DNA from 3 places in the Arthrobacter sp. TS-15 genome. Region 2 is predicted to be linked to each of the others. Evidence: riboswitches for the same ligand, from Rfam matches in the RefSeq annotation. Region 2 holds a riboswitch; each other region holds the start of a gene.
The links. Region 2 has a riboswitch for S-adenosylmethionine ahead of metX (homoserine O-acetyltransferase MetX). Riboswitches for the same ligand answer to the same signal wherever they lie in the genome.
Positions count from the first base shown of each region.

Region 1 (9,368 bases), on a different contig from region 2:
ATGTACATGGCTCAACGGCAGCGACCTCCGCATCCGGCGCCCCGAGGTACTGGATCTCGAGTCCATGGATGTTGACGCCGCCCGGCGTACCCGCAGCGTCATCATGCTGCTGGGTCCCCTCCTGGACGAAACCAGCGAATATCTTCTTCCCTACGCCGGTGGCTGCGACCTCGGAACCCGCACGGTGGAACCTCACATGCAGGCGCTTCGCCAGTTCGGCCTCGAAGTGGAGGCGAAGTCCGGTTTCTACTCCGTGACCGCTCCTCCCGCCGACGATCTCGATCGCTCCTTCGTCCTGACCGAACGCGGCGACACCGTCACGGAGAATGCCATCATGGCGGCCGCCCACCGTGAAGGCACCACCATCATCCGCAACGCCAGCCCTAACTACATGGTGCAGGACCTTTGCTTCTACTTGCAGGGCCTCGGTGTGGAAATTGACGGCGTGGGGACCACAACGCTGAAGATCACCGGGCGTTCCGCCATTGATGTGGACATTGAGTACTTCCCGTCCGAAGACCCGATTGAGGCCATGAGCCTGATCACCGCCGGCATCGTGACCAACTCCGAGGTCACCATCCGCAGGGTGCCCATCGAGTTCATGGAAATTGAGCTTGCCACCCTGGAACAGATGGGCCAGAACCTCGAGGTATCCGGGGAATACATGGCACGCAACGGACGCACCAGGCTGGTGGACGTCACCACCAAGCCGTCGGAGCTTCACGCCCCACAGGACAAGATCCACCCCATGCCGTTCCCCGGCCTGAACATCGACAACCTGCCCTTCTTCGCAGTGATCGCAGGCAACGCCGAGGGCCAGACCATGATCCACGACTGGGTGTACGAGAACCGAGCCATCTACCTGACGGAACTCAACAAATTGGGCGCACAGGTGCAGTTGCTGGATCCGCACCGAATCTACGTCAACGGACCCACCAAATGGCGTGCCGCGGAAATCGGCTGCCCGCCGGCCCTCCGCCCGGCCGCTTGCCTGCTCCTTGCCATGTTGGCAGCCAGGGGCACCTCCGAACTTCGCAACATCTACGTGATTGAGCGCGGCTATGAGGACCTTGCAGAGCGACTGAACACCATTGGCGCGAAAATCGAGTACTTCCAGGACTGACGCTGGCGCTGCCGGGACATCCGGGGGCACCCGTTAGTGCTTTTGGCGCTCCCGTTCGCGCCGGCGGCACCCGTAAGTGTTTTTGGCGCTCCCGTTTCCGCCGTTTGCGCCAGATACCTCTGGTGCGGATGGCGGGAACTGGTGCGGAACGGATGGGTGGCCGGCCCCAGCCCTGTCCCCACCCGGCCTCCTGACGCAGAATGGAGCACACACGGACTTTCGGGGTTGCGGATGAGCTACTCTCATGACGCCAAAGTGACCGTGCGGGGTACTGCCCCCGCGCGCATCAGGAACGACCTCTCATGCTGACCCGGGTCAGGAGGCCTTTGCGTCCTGTTCTTCCCACGTCATCAGGTAGGCGCCGACGAGTCCCTCCACCAGATAGAAGCAGAACGGCGGGATGTCCTTTTTGGCTGCCAGGATGGCACCGTAAACGGGTGCGCTGGCCGCAGCCGTGATACCAATCCAGCGGCTTGCGGGTAAGGAAAGAAGGCTCCCGCCGAGCGCGGCCAACGCCACAACATGCAGCCCGGAGTACGCCAGGAACGGCGCGTTGGATCCCCTGCGGTAGGCGAACCCTTCAAGGTCGGATGCTCGCCGGGCGAGGCTTGAGACGAAGAACGGGGCGCCCGCGAGTAAGGCGGCGGCTGCACCGAAAGCCCACTTCCTCGCCCTCCGATGCGATGCGTTTCCTTGAACGGCATCTTGGTCCTGAACAGCGCGGGCAAAGTCGGCGAATCCCACCGGCACTGCAACTGTTCCCGCGGCGGTTAGGTGCTGACCCACGATCCAGCCGCGCTGTCCGGCTGTGAGCATGCGCAGCCGCTCGGCGTTGTTGGGGGTGATGTAAACGCGTGAGACTGGAGAGATTCCTACGAACCACACCACCGTGCCGGCAACGATGACCGCTCCGGCACGGCGATAGGGGTGGTTCCCGCTCATGGCAGCAAGGTTAGACCTGTTTGAGGGCCTTCTCCAGATCCAGGATGAGATCGTTTACATCTTCAAGGCCTACGGATAGGCGGACAACACCATCCGAAAGCCCGATCGCCGCCCGCCCCTCCGGTCCCATGGCCCGGTGGGTGGTGGTGGCAGGGTGGGTGATGAGGGATTTGGAGTCGCCTAGGTTGTTGGAGATGTCAATGACGGAGAGACCGTCGAGCAAGGCGAAGGCAGCCTCTTTGGCTGATCGTCCGGCCGAAGGAGATAGCTCAAAGGTCAGGACGGTGCCGCCCGCCTTCATTTGTTTCGCCGCAAGTTCGTACTGCGGGTGAGACTTCAACAGCGGGTACTTGACCCAGCTGATGGCGGGTTGCTGCTCGAGCCACTCTGCGATCTTCAATGCGGATGCCGAGCTGTGGTTTACACGCAGTCCGATGGTCTCCAAGCCCTTGGTTAGAACCCAGGCGTTGAACGCGGATAGTGAAGGGCCGGTGTGCCGCATGAGTTGCTTGACGGGGCCGTCGATGAATTCTTTGGTGCCCAGGATCGCGCCGCCAAGGACGCGTCCCTGGCCGTCGATGTGCTTGGTGCCGGAGTAAACAATGACGTCCGCTCCCAGCTCGCCGCAGCGTTGCAGCAGGGGCGTGGCAAAGACGTTGTCCACCACTACGGTGGCCCCGGCAGCATGCGCCAGTTCGCTGACCGCAGCGATGTCCACGATCTCCTGCATGGGGTTGGACGGGGATTCGAAGAAGACCGCGGTAGTTGGTTCGGAAAGGGCTTCGCGCCATTGCTCCAGGTCCGGGCCGTCTACGAAGACCGTGTGAACGCCCCACCGTGGCAGGATCTCGTTGAGGATCACAAAGCAGGAACCGAACAGAGAACGGGCGGCAACCACGCGGTCACCGGCAGCCAGCAGGGCACCCAAGGCAGTGAAGACCGCGGACATACCTGATGCGGTCGCAAAGCAGGCTTCGGTTCCTTCGAGCAGGCGCAGCCGCTCCTGGAACGTGGCTACGGAAGGGTTGCCGTAGCGGGAGTATACGAAACGTTCGTCCTCACCGGTGAAGGCGCGCTCGGCGGCAGCAGCGGATTCGTAGACGAAACCGGAGTTCAGAAAAACGGGCTCGGACGTTTCCTGGAAGTTGGTACGGTCAAGGCCACCGCGAACAGCCTGGGTATCAGGGCTCCAACCGGCGGCATCGGGATTAAAAGTCACTTACTCAGTCCCCAGATTCGTCGGCAGGCCACGGTTCTTCCAACCGTTGACGGTGCGCTCACCATAGCGGTCCGGTTCACCTTCAAAGCCCTCCAAGACGTTGTAGGCAGTGAAACCGGCTTGCGTGGCGGCGATGGCTGCGGAGATGGAGCGCTGACCGGAGCGGCACAGGAACACCAACTCAACGCCGTGGTCCTCGGGTGCCTGCTGACGCAAGTCCTCGATGAAGCGGGAGTTGGGGATGCCGCCGGCGAGGTTCCACTGGATGAACAGGGGATCGTTTTCCGTGGCTTTGGTGTCGGGGATACCGATGTGGGCCCACTCGCCCTCGGTGCGGACGTCCACCAGGATGGCACCTTCTTCGAGTTTGGCCCACGCATCCTGCGGGGTCAGGTCGCCTGCGTAGCTCATGCGTGTCCCTCGAATGCTTCTTCGTCGTCGTCGCTCTCAAGCTGGTCAACGGCACTGGCAACGGCGGCATCGGCATTGGCGATCGCGGCGGGCAGCACCACTGCTTGGGCAACGATGACGTCGGTGCCGTTGAACGTGGCAGCCGGGCTGCCATGGAGCACATAGCCCTCGGCGAGGGCGCTGTGGATCCGCTCGCAGAAATCACGGGTGTCCGGGCCAGTAATCAGGCGATAGGAAAGTTTTTCTTCAGTGGGTTCAGGCATAGCTGGTGCTCCTCAGTCACGCTTGCAGTTCGAGTTGTCGATACGCCGAGTAGTCACCTGAGGCACCCCGCCGGAGAGAGGGTTGCCGACCAGCAAGTCAGGGCTTCGCGCTGGTACTCATTACTCAAGAAAAACGTAACATCCGCGGGCCTCGGGCTGCACTTGCGGGCTGTTGTCCGGCCGTCATGTTGCGTAATCGGCGGTGCTTCCCTTATGCGTTTTTCAGTGCGCGCACGGCTGCGCCCACAGTGGGGAAGAAGTGCTCGGGCGTAAAACGGGCTGCAGTGCCCAGGCGGAGTAGTTTGTCTTTGACAGGCCCCTTCAGTTCGGCGAACACTAAATCCACGCCTTTGCGGGCCAGCCATTCGTCCAATGTGACCAGGTCATCCAGCGCCGTAGTGTCGATCCCGGTGATGGGCTCCGCGGCGAGGATGACATGGGTAACCGGGTCCGCGGCCTCCTCCGGGGCTTCGTCCAGTTGCTCCCGGACAAAGGCAGCCAGGACCTGCCCATTACCGAAGAACAGGGGTGCATCAAAACGGAGGATCAGGAGTCCGGGGATGCGTTCACCGTCGGGGTGCCGCTCCAGATCGTGATAGCCAGGGAGCCCTTCTTCGGCGCCGAGTTCTGTCCGGTACGGATCCCAGGCCCGCCGAACAAAGTCCAGAAGTGCCAAGGCTATGGCTACGACGATTCCCTGCAGTACCCCAACGGTGAGGACGCCCAGGAACGCAGCCAGCATGACCACGGATTCGCTTCGGCTCAGGCTGAAGAGCCGCCTAACACCGGCGGGGTCGGCCAAGGCAATTGCCGCAGCGATGACGACGGCCGCCAGGGTGGCCGAAGGCAGGTACCCGGTCACTCCGGGAGCCAGCAGCATGAAAGCCAGAACCAGCACCGCACCAACCACCCCGGTCATCTGGGATTTGGCGCCGGCGTCCACAGCCACGGGCGTCCGCGAGGTACTGCCGGATATAGGGAACCCGCCCAGCAAGCCGGTGGCTGCGTTGGCTGCCCCCAACGCCGCCATCTCCCGGTTGCCCGAGACTCTCTTTCCCTCCTTCGCTGCCAATGTCTGGGACAGGACGCCAGTGTCTGCGAAAGCCATGAGGGCAATACCGGCCGCAGCGGGAAGCAGCATCAGAGCGTCAGCCCAGCCAACGCCGCCGAGCGCGGGCATCGGCAGCCCCTGCGGCAAAACCCCGGTGACCTTGACGTCGTCGTTCAGGCCCCAAACAGCCGTTGCAACGCACGAGCCGACCACCGCCAGCAGGACGCCGGGTACCTTCCACTTCAGCAGCCGCGGGATCCAAATGAGGGCCAGGGAACCGACGCCTAGCAGCAGCGCGGTGACATTGACCCCGCCGCCCAGCAACCCGGTGGTGACCTTCGCGAGCTTTTGCCAGATGTCGCCGTCGGCCTCTATCCCCAGGAACGCCGGAAGCTGCGATAACGCCACCAGCAAGGCGATTCCGTTCAGGTATCCGAGCCTGATGGGTTTGGACAGCAGCCCGGTGATGGCACCGAGTTTCAGGGCGGAGCCCGCGAGCATGATCACCCCGATCAACACAGCCAACAGCCCGGCGAGTGCCACCGATCTTTCACTGCTGCCGGCTGCGAGCGGAACAATAGCTGCGGCGATCATGGGGGCAAGGGATGAATCGGGTCCCAAGACGAGAATGCGGGACGGCCCCACCACGGCGTAAACCAGCAACGGAATCACCGTGGCGTAGAGCCCTGTGACGGGTGGCAAACCGGCCGCCTGCGCGTAGGCCATGCCCGCAGGCACCAGCAGGGCAAAGAGCGCAGCACCCGCCACGGCGTCGTGCCGCAGCCATTCACGTTTGTACCCCTTGAGTGCCCAGACGCCCCAAAGGCGGTCCTTGGCGGAAGTGCGGGTGGCTGAACTCATACAGCGATCATTCCGGACGCATGGTGTTTGCGGAACAAGGCGAACGCCGTATGTGGAAATCCATACCGTCATGGGCGGGGCCCAAACGTGACGTCCCGGGAGCATAATTGACCCAGTACGACCCCCTGTAACTTCGCATGAAATCAGGTCGCGGTGAACGGACAAAGCAGTTCTACACTCAAGCCCATGCTGCACTTTGGATGGTTCGTGGGCCACGGTTTCGGTGTCCAGGGTTGGGGGACTCCCGGCTATGGCCTGGGCTACGACTGGAAGAAACCCGCCCTCTATCAGGAGGCCGTCCGGGCGTTTGAGCGATCCGGCTTGGACCTGTTCATCATTGAAGATTCCCTCACCGTTCCGGACACCTATGGGGGTACGGCCGAGGTTTCCTTGGCCCACGCCTCGTTTGCACCTAAGCACGATCCCCTTGCCTTGGTCCCGTACCTTCTCTCCGCCACGGAGCACCTCGGAATCGTGCCCACGGTCAGCGCTTCCTTCTACCCGCCCTTCACCGCCGCCAGGCTCCTGGCCACGCTGCAACACTTTTCAGAAGGACAGCTCGGCTGGAACGTCGTCACCTCCGGCAGCGACCTCGCCGCACAGAACTATGGGCTGGACCAGCAGATTGAACACGATCTCCGCTATGAGAAAGCGGAGGAGTTCGTTGACGTCGTCAGGCGCCTTTGGCGGAGTTGGGAACCTGGGGCCGTGCTTGAGGATGTTGAAGCCGGGGTGTTCGCGGACCATAACAAAGTGCACCCCATCAACCACCAAGGAGACTTTTTCAAGGTCAGAGGCCCGTTGAACACAGCGCCCCTTCCTGAGGAACCTGTGTTGGTTCAGGCTGGTGCCTCGCCCCGGGGCAAGGCATTCGCAGGCGGCCATGCCGACGTCGCCATTGCCCTCGCTCGTGGGGTTGACGGGATGAAGTCCTACCGTGACTCGATCCGCGCGGAAGCTGCGAAGGCCGGCCGAAATCCCGACGACGTCAAGGTACTTTTCGTCCTGAAGCCCACCGTTGTTGGTTCTACAGCCGAGGCACAGGAGCTGCGGGCGCAGCGGCGTGAACTCACCCAGAGAGACATCGACAGCCAGCTCAACTCGATCTCCTACCTCTCCGTCATCGACTTCAAGCAGTTCGACCTCGACGCTCCGTTGCCCGAGCTGAGCACCAACAGTAACCAAGGCACACTGGAACACTTCGCCAAGGCTGCCCCTCCAGGTTCCACCCTTCGCCAGATCCTCCAGGCACGCAGCGGCGGAGCAGGCGACTCGATCATCGGCACGGTTGGCGAAATCGCTGACTACCTGGAGGAAACAGGCTCCGCCGTGGGGGGCGATGGGTTCCTGTTCTCCGGCTTCGTGGACCCGGTAACAGTGCACAGCGTGCTGGACAAGCTGACGCCGGAACTGAGGCGTCGCGGGCTGTTGAGGAAGAGTTACGGCAACGGCGGGTTTCGGCAAAACCTCCTGGACTTCTGATGGTGCCGGGGAAGCCGCAGAGACTGGTGATCGGATCGTCTCCGGTGCTAGTTGCGGACGTGGCCCGGGCGGCGGCAGACCCGAGGTTCCATGTGAAACTCAACCAAGATGCGTTGTCTTTGCTAGGCCGCTCGCGGGAAATCGTGGAGTATACCGCCGCCTCCGGCGAACGGGTCTACGGACTGAATACCTTGCTCGGTTCCGGCCGGGATACCGCTGTGGAGGAGAAGTCGCTCCTTTCGTACCAGATCCAGGTGGTCAGGTATCACAACAGCGGGGTGGGCTCATATCTGGACCGCGCTGCATCCCGATCCGTGATCCTGGCCCGGCTCATCGGTTTCAGCAGAGGCGGTTCCGGCGTACGCCCTGGAACCGCCGAGTTCTATGCCGAAATGCTCAACCGCGGCGTCTTTCCCGCCATCCCGCGTGAGGGCTCGGTGGGTTCATCGGACCTGACCCAGCTTGCCGCCGTCGCCGCCGTTGCCATCGGTGAAGGTGAAGCGTTCAACGCGGACGGCGCGCTGGTCCCCGGCGCCAAAGCGCTTGCCGACGCCGGTCTCCAACCCCTTGTCCTCGCCCCGGGGGAGGCCCTCGCCTTGGTAAGTGCCAACGCGTATTCGGTGGGTGTTGGAACCCTCGCATTGCTGCGGCTGCAGCAGCTAGCCGAGCTGGCCGACGTCGCGCTTTCCCTCTCGCTGGAGACGATCGCAAGGTACGACGGCGGCGGGAACCTCAGCCCCTTTTCGCCGGCGATCCAAGCGGCCAAGGCGGTGGACGGGCAGCGGGACTCCGCTGCTGCTGTGCGTCGCCTGCTGAGCGGTGGGTGGTTGGAAGATGTTCGGCCGGAGGTGTCGGTGCAGGACGCGTTGTCGTTCCGGGCCGCACCGCAGACGCACGGAGCCTTTCGATCGCTTGTTGCGCAGCTTGCTTCGTCTTTGGACGTGGAGCTGAACGGCCGTGGCGATAATCCGCTGGTCGATGTCGAATCCGGGCGCATGATCTCCGGCGGAAACTTCCAGCCGATGCAATTGGCCCTCGCCTTCGAGGGTTTGCGGCTGGCCTTGGCGCACGTAGGGATTTCCTGTGAGCGGCGCATCGCAAAGTTGTATCCGCCGCAACGGGCCATCAGGGCGCGCCATTTGCAGGCTGCAGCATCCGGGGAAGGCCTGGCCCAAGAGGAACTTCCCGGGTTGCTCTGGTACTCGGCGGCGGGACTGCTGGCCGAGCTCAAGGCCCTGGCCGCTCCGGCGACGCTCGGCGCACCAACCCTCTCGGCCGACGTCGAAGACCATTCAACGCTTGCCCCGCTCGCGTTGCAGCAACTGGAAAAATCGTTGGACGCAGCGGAGAAGCTCTTGGTGATCGAAGCGCTGACGGCGTCGTACCTGCTGCTCGAAGCGGGAGCCGCGCAACCGCTCGGGAAGGGGACCGGCGCCGTCGTGGGTCGCTTGGCTGACGTACTGGCCCGCCGGCCATCGGCGCCCGACTTGGTGGAACTGGCGCGGACCGAGCTGCGGGACCTCGTTGACCAGGAACTTTCTGAGGAAGGGGAGAAGACCTGGTGAGTACAGAGATTCGCAAACATGGTGTTCACGCCGCTTCCGGGCCTCCTGACGGCTTGGATGCTTCGGTCTTGGAGAGGGTCGGAAACACGCCGTTGGTGAGATTGGAGTCGCTGGGCCGCGGCCTGGGCAGCACCATCCACATCAAGCTCGAGTCCGAAAACCCTGGCGGCTCCATCAAGGACCGGACCGCGCTGAGCATGGTTAGGGCGGCCGAGAAATCCGGGGAACTGCAGCCCGGCGCCACAATTGTGGAGAGCACGTCCGGCAATACCGGGATCGGGCTGGCCCTCATAGGACACCTGACGGGCCACCCCGTGGTGGTGGTTACGGGCGACACGATTTCCGAGGAGAAGCTCGCCGCGCTGCACAACTATGGCGCCCGCGTGATCCTCACCGACTGGAACGCGCCGTCGGAGTCGCCTGAGAACGCACGCGCTGTAGCTGCGCGGAT
Region 1 is NZ_SDXQ01000017.1:94,798-104,165, forward strand. Features, by position in the region: gene EU811_RS06950 (UDP-N-acetylglucosamine 1-carboxyvinyltransferase) at 1-1,123, shown strand, start outside; gene EU811_RS06955 (hypothetical protein) at 1,439-2,065, opposite strand; gene EU811_RS06960 (O-succinylhomoserine sulfhydrylase) at 2,076-3,284, opposite strand; gene EU811_RS06965 (rhodanese-like domain-containing protein) at 3,285-3,695, opposite strand; gene EU811_RS06970 (DUF1737 domain-containing protein) at 3,692-3,958, opposite strand; SAM riboswitch class IV at 3,972-4,083, opposite strand; gene EU811_RS06975 (SulP family inorganic anion transporter) at 4,170-5,870, opposite strand; gene EU811_RS06980 (NtaA/DmoA family FMN-dependent monooxygenase) at 6,024-7,352, shown strand; gene EU811_RS06985 (aromatic amino acid ammonia-lyase) at 7,352-8,917, shown strand; gene EU811_RS06990 (PLP-dependent cysteine synthase family protein) at 8,911-9,368, shown strand, end outside.
Region 1: it holds a riboswitch for S-adenosylmethionine, as region 2 does, so the genes downstream of both, EU811_RS06970 (DUF1737 domain-containing protein) here and metX (homoserine O-acetyltransferase MetX) in region 2, are expected to answer to the same signal.

Region 2 (10,371 bases):
AGTGATCGTGGTGGGCTACCTCATGGATCGTTTTGGCAAGTTCGGCTGGAGCATGCCGGTAGCCATTGTGGTCAGTGCCCTCCTGCGGGGAAGCTACCACCTGTACCAGGGTTTTGGGCCGTTCATCGGCAACGTGGTCATGGGGTTGGTGTTCGCGTGGATCTATACCAAGACCAAGCGGGTCATGCCCTTGGTGATTGCCCACGCATTGCTGGACATCGTAGCGTTCGTAGGTTTCAGCCTGTTCGGCAAGGCTATAGGCCTCGGTTAGAGCGCACGTTAAAGGTATTCGGCCGCCATCGCTGGGTGACGTCATTGGCACCCGCTGATGGCGGCCGAAGTTTGGAGGGAACTGCTTTAGATGGTGACGGCTCCAGTAGCGGTTTCGAAAGTGACAGCCAGGATGCCGGGGGTGCCGTGCGGTGCCATCCACTGGACTGCGACATCCTCAAGCGGCTTTTCCACCGGCTCACCCAACCACTCGGTGACGCGTTCAGCCGAGCCCGCAATGGTGAGGCTGGACATCTTGACGTCGCTCTCGTAAATCCTGGACGGGTGAAGTGAGGGGTCGCCCTCCCACTTGAGCAGGTACGGCACCTGGGGATCGGCGATCAAGCCGAGGATACCAATCTGCTGCCACACCAATTCGCGGCCGTCAGGGAACTTGCGGTTGCCCGGAACGGCGGAGCGGCCAAGGCGGTCCTCGAACGGGGCGAGGTCATCAACGGCGACGCACCAGCCCATCCAACCTCCACCGGCAGCCGACCGTGCACGGACGGCTTGGCCAAAGGGTGCTTTGTCGGAAGCAGGGTGGTCCAGGACCTCCACAACTTCCAGGTATTTGTTATCCGCGAGGGGAATGATCATGTTCCGGGTACCGAAGCGCGGGTGCACTCCGCCCCGGACAGCGTCCACTCCCAATGCCGCGGAAATTCGTTCGGTAGTGGCCAAAAGGCCATCTCGTTCACAGGCGTAAGAGACGTGATCCATGCGCATGGCTTCATCTTGGCACTTTGTGATCAGTGTCTCAGCTAAGTCAAGCCTAACTAAGGTGGGATCTGTGTAACTTTCGCTATGGGCGTCATGCGAGGACGCGAAGAGACCGAAAGATTCCATCGGCGTCATAAAGCTGTTCTGACTTCCGGACAGTTCCTAGACTGGCCCCAGTTCAGCTGCACCACACTGCTGCCAAACCCATGCGTCACGAACAGGAGAACTCCATGTCCCAAGGATGGTCTTTCGAAACCCGCCAAATCCACGCAGGCCAAGAGCCGGACTCAGCCACCGGAGCGCGCTCGCTTCCCATCTACCAGACCACGTCCTTCGTGTTCCCCAGTGCCGAGAGCGCTGCCAACCGCTTCGCCCTGGCGGAGCTCGCACCCATCTACACCCGGATCGGCAACCCGACGCAGGATGCCGTGGAGCAGCGGATCGCGAGCCTGGAAGGTGGCCTGGGAGCACTCCTGCTTAGCTCAGGACAAGCCGCGGAGACGTTCGCCATCCTGAACATTGCTGAGGCCGGCGACCACATCGTGGCGAGCCCCAGCCTGTACGGCGGCACCTACAACTTGCTTGCACACACTCTGAAGAAATTCGGCATCTCCGTCACCTTCGTGGAGGACCCGGACAAGCTGGATCAGTGGCGTGACGCCGTCCAGCCGAACACCAAGCTGTTCTTCGGCGAGGTTGTCTCCAACCCGCGGCAGGACGTGCTGGACATTGAGGGCATCGCACGCGTCGCCCACGAGGCCGGCGTGCCCCTGATCGTGGACAACACCCTGTCAACGCCGTACCTCATTCGTCCCATCGAGTGGGGCGCTGACATTGTGGTCCACTCGGCAACCAAGTATCTGGGCGGTCACGGTTCCGCAATTGCCGGCGTGATTGTGGACTCCGGCAACTTCGACTTCGGCAAGGACCCGGAACGCTTCCCCGGCTTCAACACCCCGGACCCCAGCTACAACGGGCTGGTTTACGCCAGGGACCTCGGCAAGGACGGTGCGTTGGGTGCCAACCTCTCCTACATCCTCAAGGCCCGCGTCCAGTTGCTTCGTGATCTCGGCTCGGCCGTGTCTCCGTTCAACGCCTTCCTCATTGCCCAAGGGTTGGAGACCTTGAGCCTGCGCGTGGAGCGTCACGTAGCGAACGCCACCAAGGTAGCTGAGTGGCTTGAAAGCCACGACGACGTCGAATCGGTCGCCTACGCGGGCCTGCCATCCAGCCCGTGGTATGACCGTGGCCGGAAGTACGGACCCAAGGGCACGGGGGCAATCGTTGCCTTCAACATCAAGGGTGGCGTGGAAGCGGGCAAGCGTTTTGTGGATGGTCTGGAACTGCACTCGCACGTTGCCAACATAGGTGACGTCCGCTCGCTGGTCATCCACCCGGCGTCGACGACGCACAGTCAGCTGACCGCGGAGCAGCAACTTGTTGCCGGCGTCAACCCGGGCCTGGTGCGCTTGTCCGTCGGTATCGAGCACGTAGATGACATCATCGCGGACCTCGAAGCCGGATTCCGGGCTGCCAAGGGCGCCTGACGCCCACGGCCCAACGCACCAGACCGACTGCCGCCCGCGCCGACGAAAATTCGCCGGGCGGCAGTGGCGGGTGCTCGTAGGCGAACGAAATGACCTTTGACCGTCACACTGTTGTCACATTCTTCGCCAGAACCCCCCTGTGTTTCCTAGACTCTTCGTATTAGGTCATGAGTGCCAGCACACAGCCCCGGCTTGCTGGCCGGCAACCCTCCTCCGCGGTGGGGTGCCCCGGGTGAAGACCTGGCCTGTTCGCACGCAAGGCGACGGGCAAGCGCGAGGTTAAGGTGTCAAAGGAATGACCATTACTGCTACAGCCCTTCCAAAATCCGGAGAAGAAGACGGAACCGTCAAGTACGCCGGCATCGGCCCACTGGAACTTGAAGCCGGCGGATTCCTCCCCGACGTCGTACTCGCCTATGAGACCTGGGGGCAGCTGAACGCGGATGCCTCCAACGCGGTGCTCATCCAGCACGCACTCACCGGCAGTACGCACGTAGCCCGCGGAGCCACGGACGAGGAAGGATGGTGGGAGCAACTCGTTGGTCCGGGTGCCACCATCGACACCAACAAGTTCTTTGTCATCTCCATCAACATCGTGGGCGGCTGTTACGGCAGCACCGGTCCATCATCCGAAGCCCCGGACGGACGCCCGTGGGGCTCGCGATTCCCGCTGGTCACCCTGCGCGACAGCACAGAGGCAGAGTCGCGCCTCGCCGATACCCTGGGAATCGACGCCTGGCACGCCGTATTGGGCGGATCCATGGGCGGCGCACGCGCCCTTGAGTGGGCTGTGACATACCCCCATCGGGTCAAACGCTGCGCAGTCATCGCCGTAGGCGCCTACAGCACGGCCGAGCAGATTGCTTTTGCCCAGGCACAAACCCTGGCCATCAGGCAGGACCCGAATTTCAACAACGGCGACTACTACGGTGGCCCCGCGCCTGAGCACGGTTTGGCTTTGGCCCGGCGCATCGCCCACATCACCTACCGCTCGGCACTGGAGCTGGACGTCCGCTTTGGCCGGCAAGCCCAGCACCAGGAGACTCCGCTCGCCGCCGCAGCATTGGGCGACCGGGGTCGGTATCAGGTGGAAAGCTACCTGGACCACCAAGGAACCAAACTGGTCCGCCGCTTTGACGCCAACAGCTACATCGCCATCACCGAGGCACTGATGTCCCACGACGTCACCAGGGGGCGCGGATCGTTGGAAGCGGCGCTTTCGGGTGCCACGGCGGAGTTCTTCGTGGCGGCTGTGGACAGTGACAGGCTCTACTTCCCGGCCCAGTCCCGGGAACTGGCCGCTGCGCTCCCTGGCGAGGTGCCGGTCCACGTCATTGAAGCGCCGATCGGCCATGATGGCTTCCTCACCGAAATCGGCCAGCTCTCAGCCCAGCTCCGCGAAGCGTTTTTCGCCTAAACGCTGGTGTGCTGACCCTGCTTAAACGGCAAGGAACGTCCGATGCCAGGCAGTTCAGCCATTCATGATCTCGCCGCGCTGCCGCATGTAATCCTCCATGGCGATCTCGCCGTTGCTGAATTTTGTATCCAGCTCGGCCAGCTTGCGAGCCCGGTATCCTTGCGGCTCGGACCCGCTCGTCGAGGCGAACGGGGTGGGGGATGACGGGTTCGACGGCGACACGGACTGCGGCGCGTCATCCACAGGGCGGATGACGGTGGGCTCGGACGGGTAGCCCGGGTAGCCCGGTGAAGGGTACCTTTGCGCCGGGTAGCCCTGTCCCGGGTAATCCTGCTGCTGGTAATTCTGCGGCGGATACCCCGGTCCCGGCAGGTTCTGCGGCGGGTACCCCGGGCCGCGGAAGGTGTCGTTCTGGATCCGGCGCGCCCGGGAGCGGTTGTACATGCGGATTCCGAGGGGAATCAGCCACGAGCAGACGATGATCCAGAAGATCAGATTGTTCACAGTGCAGGCCTCCTAGGTCTTAACCCAGCTTAGTCCTGCCACCTGGACGCGGCCCGTCTCCCGGAACAAGCCCCGGCTATTTCACACCAGCTTGGTCTCCATGCCCAGGAACCGGCCGTAACGATCCGCCTCGGCCTGCAAGGCGTCCTGCTCTGCTGCAGTTGCCGGCCGGTTCATGCGGACATCGAGTTCGCAGGCCCTTCCGGAGAAACCGTGGCGCCACCATCCGGCCAGCCTGCCGTCCACCAGGACCACGTGCATGGGTCCGTTGTCCTCGGGGAAGTAGGGAGCCGTTCCACCAAGGAAGTGCCGGGACTGTGAGTAGCCCATCACGTATTCGTCGTAGCACTGGATGAGGTCCAGGCGGGGGAGCCCGCCGTCCTGGATCGCTGAAGAATGGTGGCCGTTGGTGAGAGCCCCCACTTCTTCAGATGCCAGATAAAACTCCAGGCCATCAAAGTGAACAGTGCCCAGGCTCCCGGGGGAGATCTCCTCAGCCACATCGATTCCCCGCTTCACGTCTTTCATGGTCAACCCGGACCACACCGCACAGTCTTTGACTGTTGCGGGGCCCCGGCTGCTGAAGTATCGCAGCGCCAATTGCCCAAGTGCCTGTTCACGATCCTCCCCGGCCAACGGTGAGGTTAGGAACCCGGGAACGCGTTCCTCGAGCAAGGCATACGTTTGTTTCAGGGCGCCGCCGGCGGAACGGACGGGGGAGCCGCTGACCAGGACACGGCTGATTTCTGCGTGCATGAGGTGATAGATGAAGCCCAGGCCCTTGCTGGGGAAGCCGGCTTGTCCCAGGACTGCGGCCAGTTCCTCCCGCGTTTTGTGGGCCCCGTCCGCCACGGCCGCGGCCAGGATCCGGCCGCTTGCGGCAGCAGCGTCCTCATCGATTCCCGTCTGGCGGTACATGCCTTTGTTGCCTTGGTGGAGGCGCTCTGCGGACAATCCCATCAACCAGCCGAGGTCGTCCCGGTGCACGAAGTGCCAGGTGGGGCGGAGGATGTGTGTCCGCAGGATGGTTCCGTCCGCTACGGCCTGCTCCACGTCCGCGGCCGTGACCACCGGTGGCGAGCCGGCGGAGCTTCTCTGCGCAAGGGTCCACCTCGCATAAGCGAACTCCTGTGACTGGACGGCCAGGAGGTTACGGACCACGTCCGCGGGGCCTCCGGCGTGGGGGGCCCGCAGTTGTTGCCGCCGGAGCCGTATCCGCCGGACGCTCTCCGCGGACAGGGAGCTACCACCCGGCATGGCGGACCTCGCAGCGAAGAAGCGTCACGTCAGCGGCGTGGCAACAGGGTGCCGGTGGAACCGAAGACGGGACCCGGCGTGGGACGTTTTGGACTGATGCCATCGCCGGAGGACCGATGCCGAAGCCTCCGGATCACCCATGGGACAAAGTACTCGCGGGCCCAGACGAGGTCCGAAGACCTCGCCTCACGCCACGTGCGCGGCGGCAGGGACTTTGGCATCAGGGGCTCAAGAGTGTGGTGGACGTTCAGTGCGTCCAGCACCATCATGGCGATGGTGTGATGGCCCAGCGGGGAGAAATGCAGGCGGTCGGCATCCCACATTTGGGGGTCTGCCAGCTGCCGCAAGGACCACATGTCCGCGATGATGGCGTCGTGGCGTGCAGCCACGGTCCGGAGGTTCTCGTTGTAAATGGCAACCTTGCCGCGGATACGCCCCAGAACCGATGCTGCCGTGTCCGGGCCGTTGAAAAGGACCACGGTAGCGCCGCCGGAGCTCAGCTCCGCCACTGCGGCGTCGAGTTTTTCAGCCAACAAATCGGGATCGCCGCCTGGGCGGATGAGGTCGTTGCCGCCAGCTGAAATGGATACCAAGTCAGGCTGCAGCTCCAAGCACGGGCCCACTTGTTCATCGATGATCTGCTGCAACAGCCTGCCACGGATGGCAAGGTTGGCATAGGCGAAGTCGTCCTGGCCGCGGCCCAATTCCTCGGCCACTCGATCCGCCCAACCACGGTGACCGCCGGGGTTCCGGGGTTCGGGATCGCCGATGCCCTCGGTGAAGGAGTCACCCAAGGCCACATAGCGGGTCCATGGGTGCTTTTGAACGGGTTCGTGGGGCTCCGGGACGGGCTCGCCCGGCTTCAGTAAAGGATTGTTCTCACTCACGCTCATATCCTGCACCGTGACGTCGACCCTACGCCACCGTAGGTTGTTACTTGTGGGTAACTGCAAGAATGGAGCCATGACTGAAGCACCCGCCTTTCCAGCCCCCGTTGTCCTGTGGTCCCACGATGAAGCCGAGCGCGCAGGCAAGCCCCTCCTGGTCCTGCTGCACGGCTACGGCTCCAACGAGGAGGACCTCTTCAGCTTGGCCGGGTTGCTTCCCGAAGGCTTCGTAGTGGCTGCCCTTCGCGCGCCGATGCCCATGGGGCCGGGCTTTACGTGGTTCCCTTTGACAGCATCGATCGACTACTCACTGGACGCCGTGAAGCACGCAGCCGAGTATGCGCTCGAATGGCTGGACACGGTCAAAGCAAACCACTCGTCAGTGACGTTGCTGGGCTTCTCCATGGGCATGGCGATGGCTACCACCATGCTCCGCTACCGTCCCGCGGACTTCGCCGCCGTCGTCGGGCTTTCAGGCTTCGTGATCGACGCCGGCGCTGACGCCGCCTTCCGGGACAGTGAACTGGACGGATCGTTGCCCATGTTCTGGGGCCGTGACCAGCAGGATCCCGTCATCACCCAAGACAAGATCGAATACACCATGGGTTGGGTGCGCAAGCACGTTGACCTCACCAAAGTGCTCTACACGGGGATGTGGCACGGCATCAACCAGCAGGAGATCGGACACGTGGGCGAGTTCCTCACCCATAAGGTCCTCACTGATTGAGTTTTTGTACAGATAACGCCCCTAAGAGCCGTTCTGGAGGGCGTTATCTGTACAAAATCTCAGTGCGTCAGGCTGCGGTGATCCGGACCGTCTGGCCGTTGACGGTGACGGTATCTCCGACGTGGAGTTGGCGTCCGCGGCGGTCATCAATTTCGTTGTTGACCTTAACCAACCCGTTCTTGATGAGCTCCGTGGCTTCAACGCCGTCCTCCACCAGATTGGCGAGCTTCAACAGCTGGCCCAGGCGGATCATGTCGTCGCGGATGGGGATCTCTTCAATTTCGGGGTTGCTCATAGAGCAATGATGCCTGAAGTAGTGTGGTGACGGTGCCGCAGCCTTCTCCCCGTCCCACCCTCCCGCTGGTCATTGGCCTCCCTATTGCCGTAGCGACAGGCCTGGTCATCCCGCTTCAAGCAAGGATCAACGGGGCCCTCGGCGCGAAACTGGACGACGGCATCGCCGCATCTGTGGTGAGCTTCACCACAGGGCTCCTGCTCATCAGCGCCATCTCCCTTGCCACGCCCAGGGGCAGGGCCGGCCTGCAGCGGATCATTCCTGCTGTCCGGAACCGCAGTTTTCCCCGCTTCTATGTCATGGCCGGTGCCATTGGCGCACTGTTCGTCTTTGCCCAGTCGTTCACGGTTGCCCTGTTGGGCGTTGCGTTGTTCACGGTCGCGGCCGTTACGGGACAAACGCTCAGTGGCTTGCTCGTGGACCGCATGGGAATCGGCCCGGGAGGAAAACGCGCCATCACCGGAGTTCGGGTCCTTGGCAGTGTCCTGACCGTGGCGGCCGTCGCCTGGGCTGTTTCACCGCGGTTCGGCGGCGACGCCGACGTCGCCTCGCTCGTTTTGCCGGTCCTCCTGCCGTTGGCCGCCGGTTTCTTCATGAGCTTCCAGCAGGCGATGAACGGCACTGCCACAGTGCATTATGGGACGCCCATCGCCGCCACCCTGGTGAACTTCATTGCCGGGTCAGCCATCTTGTGGATCGCGTGGATCATCAAGCTGTCCGTGGCCGGGCCGGGTAATCCGCTGCCCGGTGAGTGGTGGTACTACCTTGGTGGCCCCATGGGCTGCCTCTTCATTGGACTGGCGGCCCTGCTGGTCCGCAGCTTGGGCGTCCTGATCACGGGTTTGGGCATGATCGCCGGGCAACTGGTGGGATCGTTGGTGCTCGACGTCGTGATCCCCAGTCCCGGAGCGGTGGTCGCCTTGCCCACGGTGCTGGGTACGGTGCTGACGCTCATTGCGATCATCGTGGCCACGTTGCCCTGGCCCAAGGGAGCATTCGCACGAAGATCAACGGCCAAAGGCCGGTAGGGTTAGAGGAACAACTTTCCCCCAGCACCCCGCCGGACAACCTCGTCCGGATTCCGGGGCAAACCACCGCGGACCGCACCCAGCGGCCCTGTAGAACAAATGGAGTTACCCATGGCAGCAAAATCCGTCCTTGACCAGGTCATTTCACTCTCCAAGCGGAGGGGCTTTGTCTTCCAGGCCGGTGAAATCTATGGTGGCTCCCGTTCTGCGTGGGACTACGGTCCCCTCGGTGCGGAGCTGAAGGAAAACATCAAGCGCCAGTGGTGGCAGAGCATGGTTCGCGGCCGCGAAGATGTTGTAGGCCTGGACTCCTCGGTCATCCTTCCCCGCCAGGTATGGGAAGCATCCGGCCACGTGGAGGTTTTCTCCGACCCCCTGGTTGAGTGCCTTTCCTGTCACAAGCGCTACCGTGCCGACCACCTCGAGGAAGAGTACGAGGAAAAGAAGGGCCGCCCGGCAGAAAATGGCCTGGCGGACATCGTCTGCGCAAACTGCGGCACCCGCGGACAGTGGACAGAGCCCCAGGAATTCTCCGGTCTGCTGAAGACCTTCCTCGGCCCGGTGGCCAGCGACGAAGGCATGCACTACCTTCGTCCCGAAACGGCCCAGGGCATTTTTGTGAACTTCAACAACGTCCTGACCACATCCCGGAAGAAGCCGCCGTTCGGCATCGGCCAGATCGGTAAGTCGTTCCGTAACGAAATCACGCCGGGCAACTTCATTTTCCGTACCCGCGAATTCGAGCAGATGGAAATGGAATTCTTCGTCGAGCCCGGCACGGACGAAGAATGGCACCAGTACTGGATGAAGGAACGCATGTCCTGGTACACGGGCCTGGGCATCCGTGAAGACAACCTCCGATTCTTTGAGCACCCGCTGGAGAAGCTCAGCCACTACTCCAAGGGCACCACGGACATCGAATACCGCTTTGGTTTCCAGGGCTCCGAGTGGGGCGAGCTCGAGGGCATCGCCAACCGCACGGACTTCGATCTCTCCACCCACGCCAAGGCCTCCGGCACGGACCTGAGCTACTTCAACCAGGCCACCAACGAGCGTTACACCCCGTACGTGATCGAGCCCGCCGCCGGCCTGACCCGCTCCTTCATGGCCTTCCTGATCGACGCTTACACCGAGGACGAGGCACCCAATGCCAAGGGCGGCGTCGATGTCCGCACCGTGCTGAAACTGGATCCGCGCCTGGCTCCGGTCAAGGCCGCCGTCCTGCCGCTGAGCCGTAACGAGGACCTGTCCCCGAAGGCAAAGGCACTGGGCGCCCAGCTGCGCAAGAACTGGAACATCGACTTCGACGACGCCGGCGCCATCGGCCGCCGCTACCGTCGCCAGGACGAAATCGGTACCCCGTTCTGTATCACCGTGGACTTCGACACCCTGGAAGACCAGGCCGTCACCATTCGTGAGCGCGACACCATGAGCCAGGAACGTGTGTCCCTGGACAAGGTTGAGGGCTACCTTGCAGCACGCCTGATCGGCGCCTAGCCGTGGCTTTGGATTACCGCGAATGGAAGGAAGGCGATGACCTCGCCCTCCTGGAGATCTGGGGCGGCCCGGAAACACTCCCCGCAGAGCAGTTCCGTGCAGCCCTGGCACCTTCCAGCAACCAGCCCTGGCGCCGCTGCATCGTGGCCGAGGACGTGGTGGATGGCGTACGGATTCCCGTCGCTGCAGGTGTTGTCCATGAGGCTTCGCTGCACCCGGAAC
Region 2 is NZ_SDXQ01000044.1:43,070-53,440, reverse strand. Features, by position in the region: gene EU811_RS18325 (CPBP family intramembrane glutamic endopeptidase) at 1-271, shown strand, start outside; gene EU811_RS18320 (VOC family protein) at 358-996, opposite strand; gene EU811_RS18315 (bifunctional o-acetylhomoserine/o-acetylserine sulfhydrylase) at 1,197-2,537, shown strand; SAM riboswitch class IV at 2,701-2,817, shown strand; gene metX (homoserine O-acetyltransferase MetX) at 2,833-3,954, shown strand; gene EU811_RS18305 (hypothetical protein) at 4,009-4,458, opposite strand; gene EU811_RS18300 (winged helix DNA-binding domain-containing protein) at 4,540-5,715, opposite strand; gene EU811_RS18295 (SGNH/GDSL hydrolase family protein) at 5,745-6,608, opposite strand; gene EU811_RS18290 (alpha/beta hydrolase) at 6,679-7,329, shown strand; gene EU811_RS18285 (RNA-binding S4 domain-containing protein) at 7,397-7,624, opposite strand; gene EU811_RS18280 (DMT family transporter) at 7,648-8,652, shown strand; gene EU811_RS18275 (glycine--tRNA ligase) at 8,764-10,149, shown strand; gene EU811_RS18270 (GNAT family N-acetyltransferase) at 10,152-10,371, shown strand, end outside.

Region 3 (10,371 bases), on a different contig from region 2:
AACCCATCGGCCCTCGTCCACCACGTAGTCCCAACCCAATCCGTCGCGCTTGAGCCCTTGGATGCCTGCGAGCAGCCTGGAAGCGTCCTCCAACCGGGAGCCGACGCCGAAGCTGGCACGCAGAGAGCCTGAGGGGAGCCCCAGGCGCTTGAGGAGCGGGTGGGCGCAGAAGCGGCCGTCCCGCAGGCCCACGCCGTGCTCTGCTGCCAGGTAGGCGGCCACCAATCCGGCGTCGAATCCTTCGACGGAGAAATTGACCACACCGATGGTGTCCAAGGAGTCTGTGAAGATCTTGTGCACGGTCACGCCGTCGATGGCTTCCAGGCCTTCCACCAAGTAGGAGCGGATGGCGGTTTCATGGGCGTGCCACTCGTCCTGGTCCAACCCGGCCAGCACCTGGGTGGCACGGGCGAGGGTTGCGGCACCCAGAACATTGGGCGAGCCGCCCTCGTGCCGCGCAGGGCCTGCTGCCCAGCTAACGGAGTCCAATCGGGCTTCACGGACTGCGCCGCCACCGGCCAGGTGCGGAGTGCCGGCGTCGAGCCAGTCGGGACGGCCCACCACAACGCCGGCACCGAAGGGGGCGTAGAGCTTGTGTCCGGAGAAGACCACGTAGTCCACGTCTGCCTCGGTGATGTTGATCCGACGGTGCGGTGCGAGTTGGGCGGCATCCACCACAATCCGTGCACCGTACTGGTGGGCCAGGGAAGCAAGCTCTGCGATGGGTAGGATCTCACCGGTGACGTTGGAGGCTCCGGTTACCGCAAGCAGGCTAACACCGCCTTGAGCCAGCTCCCCGCGGAGTTTGTCCAGGGTCTCGGCCAAGGTTGGTGCCGCTACGACGCTGCGGTGCGGGACGCCCTGCCACGGAAGCAGGTTGGCGTGGTGTTCGATATCCAGGTACAGGACCTCACCTGCGGGCTTGCCGTTGATCAGCGGAAGGCAGCCGGCCAGCAGGTTCAAGGAGTCCGTGGTGTTCCGGGTGAAGATGACAGAATCATCTGCCCGCCCGCCAACGAATTCGCGGACGATGTTCCGTGAATTTTCGTACACCGACGTGCTGATCTGGGAGGCGTAGCCCGCACCGCGGTGGACACTCGCATAGTAGGGAAGGACTTCGTTGAGGTAGGCCGAGACGATGGTCAACGCCGGAGCCGATGCCCCGTAGTCGAGGTTTGCGTAGCGAACGTGTCCGCCCTGAATCAGGGGCGCTTGCAACTCGGCGCCGGTAACAGCGGCCAGCGGCCGTGCAGCGGCAGCTGTCTCTGCTGTGGTTTCTGCGGCGAAGGACGGAATGATGTTTGAGTCGAACGTGACAGTGCTCATAGGACCTCACTCAAGAGGGACCCCCATAGGGAATCCGCGCTTGCCGCATCCGTTCCGGACCGGCCGGGTCGTCACCCGGGGCACCCCACCGCGAATGGAGGGTTGCCGGCCAGCTAACCGGGGTTTAGCGCTGGCACTCGTGACCTGTAAAAAGGCTAAAGCACGTCCGGGGGCCCTTCCAAAGCCGCTGCCGATTGTTAAGCCCTTTGTTACGTCGGAGCCAAAATGCCCGCTTCGTCGAATAAAAAACGGCGGAGACCCCCAAAAGGGGGATGCCGCCGTCGAATATTCCGTTCCTGCTGGTTTGCAGGAGGACTAGAGAAGATCGTCCAAGCCGGGGTTGAGCCGCTTGAGGACCTCGGAGTGAAGGATCGAGTTGGTGGCCAGCGCATTGCCGCCGAAGGGACCGTCTTCGCCTTCCAGGGAGGTGAAACGGCCACCGGCCTCAGTGACGATGGGGACGAGTGCTGCCATGTCATAAAGGTTCAGCTCAGGCTCGCAGGCGATGTCCACTGCGCCCTCGGCCACGAGACAGTACGACCAGAAGTCACCATAGGCGCGCGTGCGCCAAACATCTTCGGTGAGGTCCAGGAACTCGTCAAGATTGCCGCGTTCCTTCCAGCCCGAGAGGCTGGAGTAGGACATGGAGGCGTCAGCCAAACTGGAGACGTTGGAAACTTTGAGGCGCGTGGCCGAGGCGAGGGACCGGCCCATGTAGGCGCCCATGTCCTTGGCGGCCCACCAGCGTTTCCCTAATGCCGGGGCGCTCACAACGCCCACCACAGGTTCGCCGTCGTCCACGAGGGCAATCAACGTTGCCCACACCGGAACACCCCGGACGAAGTTCTTGGTTCCGTCGATGGGGTCGATGATCCAACGGCGCGAGCCGTGGCCGCTGCTGCCGAACTCCTCGCCCAGGACCGCATCACGTGGGCGCGAGCGGGACAGCTGGCCGCGGATAGCTTCCTCAGCGGCCTTGTCAGCGTCAGTGACCGGCGTGAGGTCGGGCTTGGTTTCGATCTTGAGGTCCAGTGCCTTGAAGCGATCCATGGTCTGGGCATCGACTGAATCAGCGAGGACGTGGGCCAGGCGCAGGTCATCGTTGTACGTGGAAACGGGATGGGTCATGCCACCAAACTATCCTGAATCGTTCGCCTCATTGGGGACGTGAAGCCGGTAACGATCAGTTGACGGTGCCCAGTTCCTTGGTCTCTTTCGCCTCGAGTCTTGGGTCTGCACCCAACAGGCGGCGCAGGGAGGCCAACCGTGCTACTCCTGATGGTCCTGCATGGCCATCGTTCACCCATGCATCCAGCCCGCAATTGGTGGCGGTTGCACTGTGCTTGCAGCCGCGGTCGCAGGTTTCAGTGCCGGGCTCAAGGTCCGGGAACGAATGGAGGATCCGGTCCGGGTCCACATGCGCCAGGCCGAAGGAGCGGATGCCGGGCGTATCGATAATCCAGCTGCCGGACGGGGCGTCGTCCAGCTTCAGCGCCAAGGCCGAGGATGAGGTGTGCCGGCCACGGCCCGTCACCGCGTTGACGCCGCCCGTGGCGCGCTCCGCCCCTGTAAGTGCGTTAACCATGGTGGATTTGCCGACACCCGAGTGGCCCAGCATGACGGTGACTTTGCCACCTAGATGTGAGCGGAGCTGGGATACGGCGTCCTTATCCAGCCGGGCTGAGAGTCCATCATCCGAGCGGGCATCAATGCCGCCGGCCTCGGAGTCAGCCGTACGGCTGATAATCACGGGAAAGTCCAAGCTCAGGTAATTGGCAAGGAGCTCCGCCGGATCCTTGACGTCCGCCTTGGTGATCAGCAGCAACGGCTCGATGCCGGCGTCGTATGCTGCAACCAGGGCACGATCAATAAACCCGGTGCGTGGTTCCGGGTTGGCCGCCGCAACAACCACAACAAGCTGATCGGCGTTGGCTACAACTACCCGTTCTATGGGGTCGGTATCGTCAGCGCTGCGGCGAAGAAGCGTCTTCCGCTCTTCCACCCGGACAAGACGCGCCAAAGTGTCGGGCGACCCTGAGACGTCACCTACCAGCGCGACGAAGTCCCCTGGGACAACGGGATTTCGCCGCAGTTCACGGGCGCGGGCTGCAATCACGATCCGCTCATTGGCGGAATCTTCGCCAACAATTGCCCGGTAGCGCCCGCGGTCCACAGTGATGATCCTGCCTATCACGGCGTCATCGTGGCTGGGGCGGTCCTTGGTGCGGGGCCTGGATCCTTTTTTGCTGGGACGGATCCGGACGTCGGATTCGTCCCAGGAACGTGCGTCACGGCCCATGGTCAGTTACTGGCCTCATCAAGATCGTCGCTGTCATCTGTTTGCTGCAACATGGCCGCCCACATCTGTGGGAATTCCGGCATGGTTTTTGACGTCGTGGCGATGTCTTCGACTTGTACGCCTTCGACGGCCAGACCAAGGATCGCGCCGGCAGTAGCCATGCGGTGGTCGGCGTAGCTGTGGACGACGCCTCCATGAAGGGCAGCCGGGCGGATCACCAAGCCATCGGCGGTTTCCTCAGCATCGCCTCCGAGGCCATTGATCTCGGCAACCAGCGCGGCAAGCCGGTCGGTTTCGTGTCCCCGGAGGTGGGCGATGCCGGTCAACCGTGAGGGCCCGTTGGCCAGGGCGCACAATGCGGCGACCGTGGGCGCCAGTTCGCTGGTTTCGTCGAAGTCGGCACCTTTGATCTCGGCCGCGCCGGTCACTGTCAGCGTTCCGTCGTCAAACGTTACTTCTGCACCCATGGCAGCCAGGATGCTCCGCCATTGATCGCCTACCTGCGTGGTGCCGGCAGGCCAATTGGGAATGCGGACGGTGCCACGTGTGGCCAGCGCCGCGGCGAGGAAGGGTCCGGCGTTGGAGAGGTCCTGTTCAATCCGTTGGTCAAAGGCCCGGATGGGGCCGGGCGAGACACGCCAGTGGTTGGGTACGGAATCGTCCACCGTGACACCCACGCTGCGGAGGACCTCCACCGTCATGGTGATGTGGTCCAAGCTGGGAACGGGTTTGCCCACGTGTTCCAGATGCAGGCCCTCAACGAACCGGGCACCCACCAGCAACAACGCGGAAACGAACTGCGATGAAGCGCTGGCATCAATCACCAGGTGGCCGCCCCGAACTTCGCCGGTACCGTCCACAGCGAAGGGAAGGGACGACGGCGTCCTGCCCCCATCTGCTGCCACCGGGACTCCGAGGGCGATCAGGGCTTCGATGATGGTCCCCATGGGCCGCTTGCGGGCGTGGGGGTCGCCGTCGAAGACTGTGACGCCGTGACGCAGCGCAGCCAACGGGGGAACGAACCGCATAACGGTTCCTGCGAGCCCGCAGTCGATTGCCGTCTCAGCTCCGGGTGCAGCCGGATCCAACGGAGTAATTTCCAGGTCCGGACCGAAGTGGCCGTCGCCGGGTACCTCCTTGACGGTGGCACCCAGATGCTGGAGAGCTTGGATCATCAGTGCGGAGTCGCGCGAGTGAAGGGGAGCCCTCAACCGTGAGGGACCATCCGCCAAAGCCGCCAACACCAGGAACCGATTTGTTAGCGACTTTGAACCTGGGACCGTCACCGTTGCGTCCACTGGCCCCTTGGCGTGAGGCGCCGGCCACAAGGGCAGCGTGGTGGCGGCTTTTGCTGATTCGGTGTTAGCGGAGGTGGTGCCGGTCATGCTTCCTTATGCTCCAACTGCGTTGTCTACGGCCTTGCGAACTGCTTTGTCTGCGCGCTTGATTTGCTTGCCTGTCACTTTTTTTGCATCGGCCGCCAAGTGTTCTGCCCGCCAGGCAATGCTCGGACGGCCGTCGGTATCAACTGCGGCAAGAAGCACGCCGCCCGTGAGGGAAATGTTCTTCAGCAACTGCGCCTTGCGGGCGCTCCGGCCTTCCTTGGTGCTGATGTCGGCCGAACGCCACTCGACATAGGAGTTCAGCGCCGAAGTGATAGCGAGAACCGTGGCGGCAAAGCGTGATAGTTTCCCGAGCCCGAGCAAAGCGCCGGCGCCCAACTGTGCACCGCCGAGGACGCGCGCGAGTGTCTTTTCGTCAGCTTTGAAGGGCAGCGATTCGGAGGCGCGACGAAGGACGGGAGAGAGTTGCTTCGCAGTGTCGTCCGCGTTCCTGAGCTTGTCCAGCCCTGCGACGACGAAGCTGGACGCGAGCATGGGACGTGCGAGAAAACGGATAACAGACATGTCTTGCCTCCTGATGGCTTGCCACATTAGTTCGGTGAATGTTGTGTTCAAGGGGTGCAGTCTGATCTAGTCTTGCACTTTTGCGGAATATTTACCCGGCGGCCACCGTTGTGAACCACAGGTGCGGCGGAGACCGGACTGCGGCATGGTGTGTGCCGCCTGTTGAACGGAGTGGGTTTTTTGACTTTGGTTAAGGACCGGGTGGTGCTGCCGGAGCCTGGATATGGAATGCAGCCGGAATCGCGGCAGCTGACAGTAGACTTGGCAACGATGAGCACCACTGAACCGGCCGCAGCGGCCAAGTACCAGGCAGCCGGCGCGGATGATGACGCGACGGCGGCAAACGACGTCGATCCTGCTTCGGAAACCCCGGAACAGCGGCGGGCACGCTTTGAGCGTGACGCCATGCAGTACGTGGACCAGTTGTATTCGGCAGCCATGCGTATGGCGCGCAACCCCTCCGATGCCGAAGATCTGGTCCAAGAGGCCTACACCAAGGCGTTTTCGGCGTTCCATCAGTACAAGCCGGGAACTAATCTCAAAGCCTGGCTGTACCGGATCCTCACCAACACTTACATCAACCTTTATCGGAAGCGCCAGCGTGAGCCGCTGCAGTCCAACTCGGACACGATCGAGGATTGGCAGTTGGCCAAGGCGGAGTCGCACACTTCGGCAGGCTTACGGTCGGCAGAGACCGAAGCACTGGATCACCTCCCTGACTCCGACGTGAAGAACGCTTTGCAGTCGATTCCTGAGGAATTCCGCCTTGCGGTCTACTTCGCGGACGTTGAGGGCTACGCATACAAACAAATTTCAGAGATTATGAATACCCCGATCGGCACGGTCATGTCACGGTTGCACCGCGGCAGGAAGATGCTGCGGGATATGTTGGCGGACTATGCCGCCGAACGGGGCTTCAGGGCCCAAACCGAAGATCAGGCCGCGGCCGGAAGCAACAATCAGGAGAAAGAGAAATGAGCGACTGCCAGGGATTGGGCGATTGCGACGATACGCGAATGCAACGGATCTACGAGTACCTCGACGGCGCATTGACCCGCGAGGATCTCACTGAGATCAAGCAGCACTTGGATACCTGCGAGGAGTGCGCCGAGCAGTATGACCTTGAGTGCCTCATCCGCACCATGGTTAAGCGGTCATGCACTGAATCCGCCCCGGAGAACCTGAAAAACTCCATACTGGACCGCATCCACGCCATCAAGCCAGTGGACGCCTGATCCCGGCCGGATGCTGAAGAGCCTGATTCTTTACAGGATTGACCTTAACGTCGAAGGCCCCGGAAACCGCATGGTTTCCGGGGCCTTCGCTTTTAAGCCTGTGACGCTAAGCCGGTGGCTTAGGTGTTGGGACGCTTGCCGTGGTTCGCGCCGCCGCGCTTACGGTCACGACGCTTACGTGCACGCTTGCTCATAGCTGGCCTCCTTCAAGGATTGATACTCAATAAAGCTGCCCTCCAGTTTCGCACATCCGGGTGCTGCGCCGCGAACCGGCAGGTTTCGTGCTGCTTGGTGGCCGCCGGCGTCGTCAATGATGCAGCGTGTTCCTGATCGATATGCGGGCCTGGTCCAATACGGTGCGCACGGTTTCGAGCGTCAGGGGAGTCAGGGACTGCGAGGCGCCGTGTTGGCGTAACTCGACGCGGATGTCATCCCTGAAGGACTGAACCAGTAATTCCGCTTCCTTGAGGATGCGTTGACTTTCGGGAGTATGCCCCATCGTCCTGCTCCGCAAATGGGCCGAAGAAGCGCTGGTTCGTGCAGCTTCAGCAGTGGCCGCAAGATCTGCCCGCAGGCCGCGCATATTGGTGCGGATGTCCTCCCGCAGGTTGTCGGCAAGTCGCCTGACGGACGCGGAGATGGTGTCTTCGACATTGGCCAGCTCATCCCGGCGAGTATCGAGCTCAGCGCGGCCGGCGTCCGTAATGAGGTACTTGGTGCGGCGGCCTTCGGTCTCCGTGGCAACCAGGCCTTCCTCCTCCAGCTTGCCCAAGCGCGGGTAAATAGTACCGGCGCTAGGGGAGTAGGTGCCCCCAAACCGTTCGCCCAACGCCTTGATGAGCTCGTAGCCGTGCTTGGGACCGGCCTCCAGCAAGGCGAGCAGGTACAGCCGCAGGGCGCCGTGAGCGAAAACCGGAGGCATCAGAGGCCTGCTTCCCCGGGGATGGGGTGGCCGCTTTCCGGTGTGGGAGCCGATCCGTGCATGATGTAGGTCTTGCCGGAAACGGTGTTGGTCCGCACCAGCATCAGCCTTTCGTCGGGACCGACAATAGTGTGAACAGTGCTGCCTGCTTGGGCGTACATTTGGTCATCGATCACCACGGTTCCGCTGGCCGACTTCGCCACGATGTCCAGGCCGACGTCGTGCGGCAGCCGGATGGTCAGGTCTCCGGAAACGGAGTTGGCCCCGAGGTCGTTGGTGTAGTCCTGCAGGTCAAAGCTGAGGTCGCCGCTCACGGTGCTCGCACGGACGTTCTTGAACTTGCCCGAAGCGGTGACTTCGCCTGAGACGCTCTTAGCGGTCAGGACGCCGTCGTGGTTTCTGGCGATGACCTCGCCACTGACTGTATTGACGTGCAGTTCGCCGCTGGTGCCGTCCGCCAGGACAGAACCGGACACCGTATTGAGCCGGGTGCGTCCACTGATGCCCGAGACCATTCCGTCACCGCTCACGGTACCCGCCTCAACGTCGACGCCGGATGGCAGCGCAATGCCGACGATCACCGAGTTGCTGCTGGTGTTATTGACGGTGCTCATCAAGTTGCGGAACCAGCCCTGCGGTCCCTGCAGTTGGTGGCGTACTTCCAACCTTCCGTCAACAAGAGTGACCGTCAGCGGGTCGCCCGTGATCTCACTGACTTCGATGCGGACAAAAGGTTCCTGGTGCGTCACGACGTCAAAGCGGCCTTTGACAATGCCGAGTTTGAGTGAGCGCACATTCTCCACGTCAATGGTTTGGGGGTCCGTCACGGTCCATAGTTCGTCAGACATCATTCCTCCACGTTGCGATATATCGCGTTTATGTAAACACGATATATCGCATCTGCTGTGGAGGCAATGGTTCTGCGTGTGCTAATCAACGGCAGGGTGGGCCTAGGACCGGTACATCTTTCCGATGAGCGTGACGTCGTTGGGCGCGAGCGTGCCGGCGATGGCTTCCTGCTGCATGGCCTCCGGCAGCGCGGGATTAGTCATGGTCAGGACGTTGTCCCCGAAGAAGTAGCCCTGGGGGTGGGGTGCGGGAATGCTGTTGGACGAAATGTCCGGGAAGACTGTTCCTGTCATGCCCAGCGGCTCGAAGATGCGGTCCCTGAACAGTTGCCCCAAGGGTTTCCCGTCGACTTTTTCGGCGATGAGGCCTAGCAGACCGTACTGGTATTGGAGTAATGAAAACCCTGGCCGGGCGCAAAGTACGGTGGGTGCCTGTACGCCAGGGCAAGTAGTTCGTCCGGTTGCCAGACCCTTTGCGGGTCTGTGTCCATGGCCGAATTGAGGTCAAGGGTTTCCGTGTAGTTGTACAGCCCGCTCCGCATGGTCAGCAGTTGGTCGATGGTGATGTTGTCGCCGTTGGGAACGTCGGGGCGGTGCCGGGACACCGGATCATCCAAGGAAAGCTTGCCCTCCTGGACCATCTGCAAAATGGCAGTTGTGGTCCAGGTCTTGGTGACGGAGCCCACCCGGATATGGTCCTCGATGGATACTTCGCGCTGGGCGTCGCGGACACCAGTGCCGTACGAAGCCGTGAGGGCGGACCGGAACTGCAGGAAACTGTAGCGACCACTGCGGCAACAACGGCCGCGGTGAATGGTGCTCTGACAGAAACCTACACGATCCGCGTCATGGCTACTCCGGTTGGGCGATATTAAGCCACTGGAACCAGCCGCGGTGCAGGACAAGCCACGCAATCAATCCGTAGCCGGCCTGGCCCGGTGTTCCCCCATTGGCTGCGAGGTCCGTCCTCCACTGCTCATGATTGAGCAAGGGAGAGAACGTGTCAACGTAATGGTGGTTCCGCCTGGTGGTGACGTCGGCAAACGCCGTGTTCAGCTCGGCCAGACGTTTGTTACGTGCGGGGTCCAAGGTAGGCGGCGGGCCCACCACAAAGACCTCCACGCTGCTATGCGAAGCCCCGTCAAGGATGTTCGCAAGGTTCAGCCGGCTGCGTGCCGTGGACAGTCCAAACTCAAGGTCGCGACCCGAAAGGCCGATCACCAGTCGATTCTCATGCTGATCACTGAAGCGCCTTCCGGCTTCATCCTGCCAGCGTGCGGCGAGGCCCTCGGTGCCTTCCATGGGGCAGGGGAGCGGGAAACTTTCCACCACGACGGAATCCTGGGGTGTGCGGGCCAGGACTCTACCGAGCCAGCCCAAGGCGCGGGGATCCCCCAGGCCCGCGAGCAGTTCATCTCCTACAGCTGCGATGCGCAGCTTCCTGTCTTCCACGGCTACCTCTTCACACTCGTTACGGTCCTTGCACGGTTTGGCCGATCATCGGCCGGTTTGGGAACCGGGTCCTGTCCCATTAAACAGAACTGCCCGGCCTAAGGCGCGCACATCGCTCCTCAGGCCGGGCAGTTTCGCTTACTTGCGTTCGAACGCCTGCTTAATCAGGGTGTCCTGTTCAGCGGCGTGGCGCTTCATGGATCCGGCAGCGGTGGAGGCCGAAGCCGGACGCGACACGAGGCGGAGCTTGCGGTCAAGCTCCGGTGCCAGGTTAAGGCCCATGAACGGCCAGGGACCCTGGTTGGCGGGCTCGTCTTGTGCCCACACGATGTCAGCGTTCGGGTACTTGGCGAGCTCGGCATCAATCTCTGCCTTGGGCAGC
Region 3 is NZ_SDXQ01000029.1:344,666-355,036, forward strand. Features, by position in the region: gene EU811_RS11820 (aminotransferase class V-fold PLP-dependent enzyme) at 1-1,326, opposite strand, end outside; SAM riboswitch class IV at 1,358-1,471, opposite strand; gene hisN (histidinol-phosphatase) at 1,642-2,454, opposite strand; gene rsgA (ribosome small subunit-dependent GTPase A) at 2,510-3,625, opposite strand; gene aroA (3-phosphoshikimate 1-carboxyvinyltransferase) at 3,628-5,010, opposite strand; gene EU811_RS11840 (DoxX family membrane protein) at 5,017-5,532, opposite strand; gene EU811_RS11845 (sigma-70 family RNA polymerase sigma factor) at 5,713-6,510, shown strand; gene rsrA (mycothiol system anti-sigma-R factor) at 6,507-6,767, shown strand; gene EU811_RS24730 (50S ribosomal protein bL37) at 6,887-6,961, opposite strand; gene EU811_RS11855 (PadR family transcriptional regulator) at 7,075-7,689, opposite strand; gene EU811_RS11860 (DUF4097 family beta strand repeat-containing protein) at 7,689-8,537, opposite strand; partial or broken gene EU811_RS24735 (serine hydrolase domain-containing protein) at 8,640-9,310, opposite strand; gene EU811_RS24215 (hypothetical protein) at 9,230-9,412, shown strand; gene EU811_RS11870 (GDSL-type esterase/lipase family protein) at 9,390-9,989, opposite strand; gene EU811_RS11875 (multifunctional oxoglutarate decarboxylase/oxoglutarate dehydrogenase thiamine pyrophosphate-binding subunit/dihydrolipoyllysine-residue succinyltransferase subunit) at 10,128-10,371, opposite strand, start outside.
Region 3: it holds a riboswitch for S-adenosylmethionine, as region 2 does, so the genes downstream of both, EU811_RS11820 (aminotransferase class V-fold PLP-dependent enzyme) here and metX (homoserine O-acetyltransferase MetX) in region 2, are expected to answer to the same signal.